Regions from separate parts of the Chitinophaga sp. 05T412 genome, predicted to be linked through region 1. Evidence: riboswitches for the same ligand, from Rfam matches in the RefSeq annotation. Region 1 holds a riboswitch; each other region holds the start of a gene.
The links. A riboswitch is a leader RNA that binds a small molecule or an ion and turns the genes downstream of it on or off. The one in region 1 is predicted to bind cobalamin.
Positions count from the first base shown of each region.

Region 2: another riboswitch for cobalamin. It lies ahead of AC1DFM_RS16800 (TonB-dependent receptor); the one in region 1 lies ahead of AC1DFM_RS18915 (TonB-dependent receptor).
Region 3: another riboswitch for cobalamin. It lies ahead of AC1DFM_RS33695 (DUF5074 domain-containing protein); the one in region 1 lies ahead of AC1DFM_RS18915 (TonB-dependent receptor).
Region 4: another riboswitch for cobalamin. It lies ahead of AC1DFM_RS17755 (DUF5074 domain-containing protein); the one in region 1 lies ahead of AC1DFM_RS18915 (TonB-dependent receptor).

Region 1 covers NZ_JBFTLN010000008.1:190,886-194,036, forward strand. The annotation lists gene AC1DFM_RS18915 (TonB-dependent receptor) at 1-1,762, opposite strand, end outside; cobalamin riboswitch at 1,887-2,090, opposite strand; gene AC1DFM_RS18920 (nuclear transport factor 2 family protein) at 2,158-2,622, opposite strand; gene AC1DFM_RS18925 (DHA2 family efflux MFS transporter permease subunit) at 2,678-3,151, opposite strand, start outside.
Region 2 covers NZ_JBFTLN010000007.1:74,952-78,102, reverse strand. The annotation lists gene AC1DFM_RS16805 (class I SAM-dependent methyltransferase) at 1-704, shown strand, start outside; cobalamin riboswitch at 836-1,043, shown strand; gene AC1DFM_RS16800 (TonB-dependent receptor) at 1,151-3,151, shown strand, end outside.
Region 3 covers NZ_JBFTLN010000025.1:21,497-24,647, reverse strand. The annotation lists gene AC1DFM_RS33700 (UDP-glucose--hexose-1-phosphate uridylyltransferase) at 1-567, shown strand, start outside; gene AC1DFM_RS33695 (DUF5074 domain-containing protein) at 608-1,738, opposite strand; cobalamin riboswitch at 1,922-2,132, opposite strand; gene AC1DFM_RS33690 (aldehyde dehydrogenase family protein) at 2,261-3,151, opposite strand, start outside.
Region 4 covers NZ_JBFTLN010000007.1:315,853-319,003, reverse strand. The annotation lists gene AC1DFM_RS17765 (hypothetical protein) at 1-403, shown strand, start outside; gene AC1DFM_RS17760 (hypothetical protein) at 420-848, shown strand; cobalamin riboswitch at 895-1,106, shown strand; gene AC1DFM_RS17755 (DUF5074 domain-containing protein) at 1,441-2,793, shown strand; gene AC1DFM_RS17750 (hypothetical protein) at 2,879-3,151, opposite strand, start outside.

The DNA.
Region 1 (3,151 bases):
GGAGTAGCGTACCGCTATGTCGGGGAATATAAGCAATCTGTTGCCCATAAAAGCCATCCATCGGATTGGTATAATCCAATGCCTGCTGGAAGGTATAAGTGGCTTTGGTGTTGAGTTGCAGTTGTTGTGTGATAGGCCAGCTGCCGCTGATTTTAGCATCGAGGCCTTTAATTTTTACTTTGCCCAGGTTCATCATGGTCCATACAAACTGGTTTTGTCCGGGGATGGCTACAATTTTATCGGTTACTTCGTTGTAATAGGCGTCTACTTCTACGTTTGCTATTGACAGCCATTTACCGGTAAATGTTTTATTCCAGGTGATGCCTGCATCGTATTGTGTGGCAAACTCCGGTTTTAGCAGGTGGTTGCCGATTGCCGTATAGTAGAGGTCATTGAAAGTAGGCATGCGGAAGATACGTTTATAAAATCCACGCACTTTCAGGTCTGGTGTTGGTAAAGGCTGCCACGAAATAAAAATGGCCGGCGTGAATTTTTGTTGATACGGTGCTGCGGTGTTGACTTTCACCGTTTCCTTCACGAGGGTGGTGAGCAGGCTGGTCTGTGCGCTGAACCGTTTGAAATTCATTGCAGATGCCGCGGCAATGAGGGTGGTGTACCTGACGGGATAGCTGAAGCTGTCCAGGCTGGCGTTTAATTTATTCCATTGAAAATCGCCGGACAGGGAGATGGTCCACCAGTTGGTGAGGGCATACTGCTGCGCCAGCGAGAAATACATTTCGTATTGGTAGTAGTGATTATTTACCGGAAACTGTGCGGTATCCTGCGTTTTGTAATGCGTATAGTCGTAGGCGTATTTCCCGTTGAGCAGGATGCTATAACGTGGTGTCACTTCTTTCCTGAAAGAGGATTGAGCGAAAAAGCTTTTGTCCCACAAACGATCTATGTGGCCAAATACACCATTTACAATAAAGCCGGGAAGTCCTCTGGCGGATTCATAATAGTACACTTTTGTATTCCATTCACCGCCTTTGATAGTGCCGTTGAGTCCGGCTTCCACCCGCACGGCATTTACATCGCTATTCCTGCGGTAGTCGCTGGTATCGTATAGGAGGACGTGTTGGTCGTTGAATTTTTTATAAGTATACTTATATCTGCCGGTGGCATTAATCCATTCACTGCTGAAGGAAAGGGCGGTATGTTTGCTGATTTTTTGTTGCCAGAGAATAGAAGGGTTGAACAGCCCAAAGGAGCCTGTTTTTATGGTTGCTTTTGCATGGCTTTTTTCACCGGGTGCAAATTTGGGTTTGAGAGATGTTAAATAAATGGAGCCTGCGGAGCCAAAGTCTTTGGCCGGTTGGAAGATGTTACTTTTTTGTCCGTTATACAGGGCAATTTCTTCCATGTTATCCAATGAAAATTTGCCCAGGTCTACCTGTCCGTTTTGGGCGTTGCCCAGCTCTATGCCATCGTAGAATACGCCGGTGTGGTTAGATCCCATGCTGCGGATATCCACCGTTTTGAGGCCTCCTATACCACCATAATCTTTGATTTGCACGCCGGAGAAGAAGCGGATGGCATCGGCAACAGAATGAGTACCCAGCCTGCTGAGTTCTTTTTCCTGCATTTTTTGTCCGGGGCTTATTTCCTTGCCTGACCGGGGCGCAGTAACGGATACCTCCTTCAGATGAGTGGTAGTGGTATCTGTTTGTTGCGCTGTAATGAAGGTGAATGGCCAGATGATGAATCCCATCAGACATAAGCATCCCCTTATCAGTGAACGTATTTGTTCAGTGAATTGCATAAATTTTTTTCTCTGTTAATGTTTCATCAACAGCCTTCGACCGAAGAAAAAATAATTAGGAAAGCATATGGTACAGGCATTGCCTGTAGCTTGCATGTATCCCTAAGCTTCATTCCACGAAAGCTCAAAAATGAATGGTATGGCAGGTATTCTGACTTGTCTCTGCTTCTGGCGACCTTCCCATTGAATGAACAACAGTGGTCAAGAGTGATGCCTTTGCATTAGTTGAGACTTACAGCAGCGGGACTGTTCAGGATTTACGCCTGATTCCCTTTTAATTATTACTGGCCGGAGTGGACAGGAATAAACCATAATGGGGCAAAAGTAGGTTATTATTCTGTTGATGCAAAACAGAAAAGCAAATAGGGGAGAATGGTTGGTTTTTTCGGGAAGCGTTATTTAGCCGCACTTTCTGCGCCGCAGTCGTCCATGCGTCTGGTATCCAGGATATACTGGATTTTCCATTTACCATCCAGTTGTACCATTTGGAAGGAGTTGGCGCCGCAATGGTGGAATTGTTGTTTAAAATAAAAGCGATACGGTGTCCATACAGATGCCATGGTACCATCAATAGAGATGTTGCCAAATTCGATGCGTTCATCGGCGGCATTGGCAGGCAGTTTTCCAATGATGGAGGCGAACTCGTCGACGCTGGTAGTTTGTACATCTTTGCTTTTGGTGGTCACGGACTGAAGCCGGGCATCCGGGGCAAAGCAGGCTTTGAGAGCGGTGCTGTCGGCGTTGCGCATGGCGGTAAACAATTGGGTAACCGCTGCTTTCACAGCATCTGTAGGTGTTTGTGCAGATACAGTGAGGGAGGGGATGAGTAGCCCGATGAAGAGGTAAAACAGACGATGCATTTTTTTATACTAAGATAATGAATTTGTGCTGCATGAATATGGCAGTTGTGATAGATTAATGATCCGTTATAACTACTGGTGCTGCTGATTTTTGCCTGGATGAAGCCATGAAAAGCAGGGGGAGTGTTACCAGGAATATAATGCCTACCAGGAGGAAGGTGTCGCTGAAGCTGAGTAGGGTACTTTGACGGGTAACGGTATGGTCCAGGAGTTTCAGGGCTTTGCCGTGGGCGTCTGTGAGTGCCGCACCTTTGCTTAGGAAGAATTGGGTGTATCCATTGAGGCGGGCTACTACGGCGGGGTTGTCAGTATGTAAGTGACTCACCAGGTCATAACGGTGTTGGGCGTTGCGGTTGGCGAGATAGGTATTTACCATGGCGATGCCGAAGGAGCCACCGAGTTGTCGCATCATGTTATTGAGTGCCGCGCCTTGTGGGATGTCCGTTATAGGCAGTGACGATACGGCCAGTGTGGTGAGTGGTACGGTGACGAGCGCCAATCCTACGCCGCGCCAGATAAGCGACACGGT
Region 2 (3,151 bases), on a different contig from region 1:
AGGAGCGCCCCGATATGAAGTATACGAAGCGGCTCAGGGCCTCTATTGTAGCCCGTTCCCGGTTTATTGAAGACCTGGCGAAAGAACAGATTGCCAAAGGCGTAAAACAGTATGTGCTGCTCGGCGCAGGATTGGATACGTTTGCGCAGAGAAATAAAGCCATCAGCGCACCAGTAGATATATACGAGATAGACCAACCCAATACCCTGACCTGGAAGGCAGCACGACTCCTTGAAAAAGGATACCCCATGCCCGATAATCTTCATTTTGTGCCGGTTAACTTTGAAGTGTCCTCCTGGTGGGAAGAGCTGTTGCACAGCGGCTTCCAGGTACAGCAACCCGCTTTTGTTTCCTGCACAGGTGTTACCCTTTATCTTACCCGGGAAGCAATTATAGACACGCTCCGGAAAATGATGTTGCTGACATCTGGATCATTGATAGCTATCGCCTTTTATTTGCCGGTAGCATTGCTGGAGCCGGAAGATCAGCCCCTGCTGGAAATGGCGATTAAAGGAGCTGCTGCTTCAGGAACACCCTTTGTCAGTTTTTTTTCAGAAGAAGAAATCGTCGCATTGGCGAAAGAAGTGGGATTAAAAGATATACAAACGATTTCCACGAAAGATATGACAGACCGATATTTCAGCGGAAGAACAGATGATCTGCTGCCTGCCAGCGGAGAAATATTTCTGGTAGCCAGGACCTGAACATCCCGGTGTATTTAATTTATCTAGTGTGGTGTTTTGTTTTTTGTCATCTATAGAAAGATGAGCAACAGCATTCCCCGTGCTGTTGCTTCATAATTATTCTCCTCCTTGCTCTTATTCAATAATTTATTGTACTTTCACGCCGCAATTTGGTTGCTAACATGATTTCACAATGTTAGCATTAATAGGGAATCAGGTGAAAATCCTGAGCAGACCCGCTACTGTAAGTTCTGTTATAACACTTTGACATCTGCATGCCACTGTTTTTAGAAAATAAAAATGGGAAGGCCGTTCAAAGTGAGAACAAGCCAGGAGACCTGCCATTGCAGATACGTTTAAAGCTTTCGGCGTTGAAGCTTTGAATACAGCTACCACTGAATTTATTCAGGAATTTTTTTAGTATGTCTTCCGGTGTAGTCATCGGGCGACTTCAACTATTAACCTATATGCAAAACGCATTAAAAGCGTTGCCAATGCTATTTCTAATGGCTATTGGCATTCATCTGTACGGACAGCAAACCGATCGTAGCATTACACGCGTAGATACGATGCGTGTCAGAACATTGAAGGGGGTCACTATTTCCACCATTGGATATAGAGAAGTGATTCCTTCGCAGAAATTGTCCGATGATCAGTTGAAAAGTTTGAACAGCTTTTCTGTAGCAGATGCTATCCGGTATTTCGCCGGTGTACAGGTAAAAGACTATGGCGGTATAGGTGGCCTGAAAACGGTTGATATGCGCAGTATGGGCACTAACCATATGGGCGTATTTTATGARGGTATCCAGTTAGGAAATGCCCAAAACGGACAAATAGATCTTGGGAAGTTTTCCATGGATAATATCGAATCTATCTCTGTTTACAACGGTCAGAAAAGCGAGATCTTTCAACCCGCCAAAGACTATGGCTCCTCAGGCAGCATCTATCTGAGAAGCCGGAAGCCTGTTTTCGATTCTTCCAGAACTACCCATTTCAAAGGTGTTTTTAAAACAGGTTCGTTTGATCTGATCAACCCATCTGTATTATTTGAGCAGAAGCTTTCAACAAACGTTAACTATTCCGTAAGTGGAGAATATGTTAAATCTTCCGGCCGTTATCCATACCGTTATAAAAGAGTATTTCATGACTCTCACAGTATTGCCTGGGATACCACTGCCATCAGAAAAAATGGAGATATCAATGCCGTAAGAGTAGAAGGTGGACTATATGGCAATATCAACCGGGGTTGGTGGAATGCGAAGGCATACTTTTATGATTCTGAAAAAGGCATTCCCGGCGCCATCGTTAACAATATCTGGAAACGCTCACAGCGGCAGTGGGACCGGAGCTTCTTCGTGCAAGGGTCTTACCAGAAAAATATTGTCAAAGGGTACGATTTACAAGTCAACGCGAAGTACGCTAATGACTACATGCGCTATCTCAACCCGGATACAACGTTAATGTATATCAATAATATTTTTCGCCAGCAGGAATGGTATGGATCTGTTGCCAACAAATATGCCGTGTCGAAAAAAATTGATATCAATCTGTCCACAGATGTTCAGTACAATACGCTGACCGCTAACCTGGATGGTTTTGTATTCCCTAAAAGATTCACCTCCCTCGTAGCCCTGGCCGGCGCAGGGGAATTTGGGAAAGTGAAAATACAGGCCAGTGTTTTAGGTACCTTTGTGAATGAACAGATTACCATCGGAAATACTTCTAAGGGAGATTCCGCAGCAGCAGCTCCCACGAAGCATGAAATAACGCCCGCGGTATTCTTCTCCTACAAGCCTTTTTCAAATAGAGATTTTAACATCCGCGCCTTCTATAAGAATATCTTCCGGATGCCTACTTTTAATGACCTCTATTACACGGATATTGGTAATATCCGTTTGCAACCCGAATATACCCATCAATACAACCTCGGATTTTCCTATGGGAAAAGTCGTCCGGGATCGCTGTTGAGTGAATGGCAAATCCAGGCAGATGGCTACTTTAACCAGGTCACCAATAAAATACTCGCTATTCCAAAAGGCAGTGGCATGTTTCGCTGGACCATGATGAATGTTGGGATGGTAGAAATCAGGGGAGTGGACATTGTGGGCGATATGGCTTTTAATCTTCCCAAAAATATCTTCTTCAATATAAGAGCGGCGTATACTTATCAGTCGGCACAGGATTTTACCAAACGAAAAAGTACCGAATTACAAAAGGTGACTTATGGCGGACAAATTCCTTATGTCCCCTGGCATAGCGGATCACTTATTTCGAGTATACAATATCAGTCGTGGCGACTGAACTACAGTTTTATTTACGTAGGCGAACGTTATAACAACTCCGCGAACATCCCCGTTAACTACGAACAACCGTGGTACACCAGTGATATATCTGCCTCAAAAAATATCCGGTTTAAGCACTACCAATGCCGGATTGCCGGAGAAATGAATAATGTACTCAGTCAGGAT
Region 3 (3,151 bases), on a different contig from region 1:
CCACACAGTCAGATCTGGGCAACCAGCGATTTGCCGGCAGAACTGATTAAAGAAACATCTCACCAGAAAAAATACTATGAGGCTACCAGTAAAAGCTTACTCCAAAGCTATATTGCGCAGGAGTTAGAGAAGCAGGAACGTGTGCTGGTAGAAAATGAGCATTTTGTAGCACTGGTGCCTTTCTGGGCAGTATGGCCTTTTGAAACCATGATTGTCAGCAAACGTCATGTACCGGATATGACGCATTTTACAGAAGATGAAAAACAGGCATTAGCGTCGATTCTGAAAATACTGGCTACTAAGTACGATAATCTTTTTGAAACGTCCTTCCCTTACTCCGCGGGTATGCACCAGGCGCCTGTGAATAGCGGTGAACATCCGGAGTGGCATTGGCATATGCACTTCTATCCGCCATTATTACGCTCTGCGTCTGTGAAGAAATTCATGGTAGGATATGAGTTGCTGGCCAGTCCACAGCGTGATATTACGCCGGAATGGGCCGCTAAGAAATTACAATCCCTCTCCGATGTACATTACACTTTGCTGGAAACGGTAAATGCAGGATAATAATAAAAGGCTGACGATTTCGTCAGCCTTTTATTATTATTTATTCATGAAACACCGGCATAGCAGGGAAGTACCAGCCGTTGTACGTCAATGTTTTTTTCAGGGTAGTAGTGGTGGCATCGTAAATCAATACACGGTTGATGTTACCGGTCATTGATCCGTTGAGGGTGGTGGCTACCAGTTCATTGGTTTCTTTGTTATAAGCAGCGCCTGCACCATAGAAATACTGGCCGGTAGGCAGCGTGATAAATGGTGTAGTTAAAGAGGCTGCATTGCCAATTACATAACGATACAATTGGGTACCGCCGGCAAAGCCGTTGTTACGCACAATGTAAATAGCACTTTCCTGCGTAGAAGCGCTGATGCCTGCATGACGCCATGCACCCCATGGAGACGGTACGGTGAAGCCCAGTTTTACCGCTGTGCGGGTGAGTGTAGCGGGATCAATACGCACCAGGGAATCTGCTGTGGTAGCATATACTGCCCCATCTTTACCAGCCGCAAAGCCAAGGTTAGCGGCGCCGAATTTTTTTACTACCGCGTAAGTGCTGCTGTTCAGTGCTACGATACCATCTGTTTGAGATAATACAAAAATGTAGCTGCCGAGTTTCAGCATATCGCCGGTATAGCCGGATACGCCACTGATTTTAGTACCTACTGCCAGGGATGGTAACGTAATAGGATATACGCCATCGGCAGCGCTCAGCAAGCCATGGGTAGCGTCTACGCCGAGGAAGGCATGTCCATCGTTAGCAGGGAGGGTACTGATGCGACCTGTTTCCACCATGCTGCCACCATCGGTAACTACCAGCGGGCCGCCTGCTTTTACCACGATGTATAACTTGTTGTTGAAGAAGGTAGCAAATTGCAGTGTGTTGGAGGCGCCGCCTAATGCGCCCGTAGGGTTTTCCAGTTGATATACATTCTGTACCAAACTATCACCACTATACGAATAAAAATGAAGGTCGCCGGTGCCATGCCCAAACCAGCCTTCGTTGGCAATAAAGAACCCATTAGCATACTTGCCGGTGATCAATGAGGCGGTAACACCGGTTTTAGTGTTGACGTCTAACTTTTGTAATGAGGACGATGTTAATGCGTCTTCTTTTTTACAGGAAGCGATCAATAGGGTAAACGCTACAAATAAGCAGGACAATAACTGTTTTTTCATATAATACTTGTTTTGATTGATGACATACCTTTCCCTGTCCGGATGGTTGGTCCGGAAAAAAACAACAAATCAAAAGGCCGATGTTAGTACATCTGCATAAGGCGCCCTGGGGTAAATAATACTTTACACAATAGAATATATGCCGTTAGGCTTACATCCCTGGCCTTTCACCCGAAAGCGCTGAATGATTGTTTACAGCTGGCAGGTCTTCTGGCTCTCCTGCTTTTCCGGTAACCTTCCCATCTGCAGTTGGCAGACAGTGGTTTGGAGTATCCGGAAAAAACGATTCATTCGAAAATGAATGCAGGATCACAGCTACGGGGATAGCTCCGGTATTTCACCGGATTCCCTTTTAATCCCGCCAATGGCGGGAACCAATTGTGGATGCAAACGTACGGGAAATGGAGCATAAAGCAAAAAGCATAAAGCAAAAAGCTATTGTCGCGCATGATCATTGCGTATATTATTAACGCTTTAATCACTCGCAACAATAGCTTTTTGCTTTTTGCTTTCAGCTTTCGGCTAAGCCTTCATTTGCCATGATTTTGTTCTCGTAAAAGCGCGTATTCCCTGATGCGACAACGTTGCACCAAACCCCGAATGTTTTCTGCCCGCCCAGGGTAACCCGGCAGTAACGCGGTCGCAGCAGTTCCAATAACCAGTGCCACTATTTACCTGCGACAGAATTTCTTCTGCTCTCGCCTGGCTGTTGGAATATACAGATGCGGTCAGGCCATAATCCGTTTCATTCATAAAGTGTATGGCATCTTCATCTGACTGTACTTTCATAATACCGATAATGGGCCCAAAGCTTTCCTCCTGCATCACTTTCATTTTGTTGTGCACATGTACCAGCACGGTGGGCTCAAAGAAGTTGCCATCATGATCAATGCGTTTTCCTCCCAGCAATAAGGTAGCGCCTCTGATCAGCGCATCTTTTACCTGTGCTTCCAGTACCTCCAGTTGTTCCGGCCGGGTTAAGGCGCCAAAGTATACGCCTTCATCAGTAGGAAGACCCAGTTTCCACGAGCGCACAGCTTTTACAAATTCAGCCACGTATTCATCGTATACTTTTTCGTGTACGTATATCCGTTCTACGGCGCAGCAGCTTTGTCCGTTATTATAGAAGGCGCCATCGGCGGTAGCTGCAGCTACTGCGGCGATGTCGGTGATATCATCTGTTACATAGAGCGGGTCTTTACCTCCCAGTTCCATTTGGCAGGGCACCATTTTCTGCGCTACTTTTTCATAGATGGATTTCCCGGTTTTATAGGAGCCGGTAAAGAAGTAGCCATCAAAGCGAAGGCCCAGCAGTTGTTCGCCGGCATACTTGCCACCGATGCCTACTTTAAAAGCATTTTCATCCACGCCGGCTCTTACCAGCAAGGTTTCTATTTGTAAAGCAGTGAGGGT
Region 4 (3,151 bases), on a different contig from region 1:
AACCGTGTTGGGGCAAACCGGGACCGTAAGCCACATATTTCCTGCCAGCCATAAAGCAGCTAAGGATATATATCCGAAAGCAACGGGTCGGTTTACGCCTACCCCCGCGGAGGCAAAACGTGCAGCAGATATTGTCAGGGAAAAGCTCCAGCAAATGAACAATAAAACGTTAAAATCCCTCCGGAATAATTGGGATTTTTATGGCAAACAGTATGTTGGATTTATCGGTGAAAACGGGAAGAAAATTATCTGGATAAATTTCTTTTGGCCGGAGGACGAACTGAAAGCTAATCTGACAAAGCAAATTATTCAGGTAGAAGATGGCGGCACTTATTATTGGAATGTAAAGGTGAATCTTTCCAATGGCCGCGTGTTTGAGTTGAGGATTAATAGCAGGGCATGATCGCAAAAATAAAGTAATGACAACGACCTATGTTTCCGAAATAGTGCATCTGATTGATAGCATCATACGAAAGGATGTATGGCTGGATTTTCATGTTTATAAATATGACGGTCATAATTTGATCATTGCCGGCAGTACTGATTTGTGTTATTACCATCAGCTGGAAATTGTATTTGAGGGCGTCTTCTTTTTTCATGGATTCTTCTCCGGCTGGCATTCAGATACCAGTCAACCGGTTTTCGTACTGCCGGATAATGTAGATGAACTGAATCTGCAATTTGAAATAGAACAGGGGTATACGCTTTTTATGTTTAAAGCAGAAGATTACAAAAACAACGTGATCGTTGCTGCCGAAAAAATATCGTTTAATACGGATACGGTATTTTACTATTTGRGTGAAAACCTGGAGCCGAATCAGCGCATAGCGGATTTTGTTAAGCGGTAACCCATTCCTCTTTTTTATCTATCCTCTTCTTTATCAGGATTTTATCGTACTTTCACGCCGCATTAGGTTTTTAGCACCCATTTCAGGATGTTAAAATTAATAGGGAATCAGGTGGAAATCCTGAGCAGACCCGCTACTGTAAGTTCTATCACAACACTTTGACATTCTACTCGCCACTGTTTTTTAGCGAATAAAAAAATGGGAAGGCCGTCTAAAGTGAGAACCAGCCAGGAGACCTGCCAATGCAGATATATTTCAAAAGCTTTCGGGGATGAGGCTTTAGATAACAACTTGCACTGAAATAATTTCAGGGTCTTATTGTTTTCATATGTCGTCCGGCCAGGCTATCGGATCATTTTGGCCTACTGTCAACTGCACTAAAGACTTGTTTATAGCGTCTTTAAGCATTGATTCGTGTGCCCTGTAGCGAATGGAATTTTTATAGCGTAACACCTGCGAATACCGCGGGGAGGGCCCTTTTTGTGAAAAAATCTGAAGAGGTGAGGAGAGGGTACAACGGAAGATCGTAATAAGGTCAGTTTTTTTAAATATCAAAATAGCATCAAGAGAACAACCATTAGTAGTAAAATTTATGAAAAAAAGCGTTTTAGCCTCCGGGGCATTGATCGCCATTGTGGCAGCATCCTGTTCAAAAAAAGATAACACTGTACCAATGCCGAATGGAACAGGCCTGCAAATTGTAAACGTGCTTTCCCAAAACAGTGTGGCGCAGGAAGATACCTTGTTCTTTAAAGTGAAAGCAGATCAGGGCAGTACCTTCGCCTGGTTGGTAGATGGTAAGGATGCAGGAGTAAGTGATACCACTTTTAAATTTGTGTCCAATGATTTAGGAGAACATATCATTAAAGTAACCGCTTCTGGTAATAACCAGCAAACATCGGCGCAAGCAGCTATTACTGTATACGGAAAATACAAATACGGCACATTTGTATTAAATGAAGGAAACATGACCACAGAGAATGGATCATTGACCTTTATCAGTCCCCGCGGCATTGTAACGGACAGCGCTTATTTTAAAGCCAATGGTACTTATCTGGGCAATACGGCGCAGGATTTATGTATCAATAACAACAAAGTGTATATCATCTCCCAAAATGGTAAATCAAATGCCATGGGAAATTCTTTTAATAATGATGGGCTACTGGTAGTGGCCAATGCGGAAACATTAAAAAAGGAAGCGGCCTACAACGACGAACTGGCAACGCTCAGCTGGCCTACACATGTGGCGGTGCTGAATGAAGAAAATGTAATTATCCGCGACAATAACGGTTTGTATCGCTTCAACACCGTTACCAAAGCACTGACCTTCATCAAGGGAACCCGGTCTGCCGCAAAGATGACCATGGCCATTTCCAATAATAAGATCTTCGCCGCTGCCGGATCAAAAGTATACGTAGTAGAAGCTAATAAAGATACCCTCACTTATGCGCTGGATATGAAAGCCGGTGTGAGTGGCGTGATAAAAGCCAGTGATGGTAACCTCTGGGTATCTACCACCGGATCTCCCGCCAGAATTTCCAAAATCAATTACAGGGACTACTCTTTAATCAAAGCCAACGATATTACTGCGGGTAGTGTAAGTGCCGGTTGGGGCGCTACGCCAGGCATTACAGCCAAAGGAGATACACTTTACTTTAGCGGCGCCGGCACCAAAATATACCGTCATATTTTTAGCATGGGCTCCACAGAATTTATGGTGGATGCAAAATCAATGGTAGAAAACGCCAATATTGTGTATAACAACATTGCCGTGCATCCGGTGACTGGCGAAGTATATATGAATACCATGAAAGGCTATGGCTGGGATTACCTGATTAATAATATCAGCGTGTTTAACTTCAGCAATAAAGCTGCTGTAAGTGCTAATTATAAGAATTACACGAATTTCCCGGCGGGAATTTTCTTTACGTACTCTTTTAATTAGGCTAGATACAGATATAATGAGACTGTCCGGAAACCCGGACAGCCTCATTATATCTGTTAAAGGTAATATAGCTCTCCAATGAAAATTATTTCCAGGTAATTGGTAAGTCCTTTAACTCAAGACTAAAATGTCCGGTACCTGGAGCTGGGTCAAAGAAGTTAATAGGCAATATTTTTAGCATTTTCACAGCGGGCAATACTTTGGATATTTTTATGACTGTTTTAAGTGGTGTATCGGTATATAGATCATTGCTACGATCCTGCGTCCCCAGTAGTACTTCTTCACTTCTATACTCGTTGCCCTCAACGTCCACAACCCGGATAGGATCGACAAGTATGCTTCTGTTTGCATCATGATT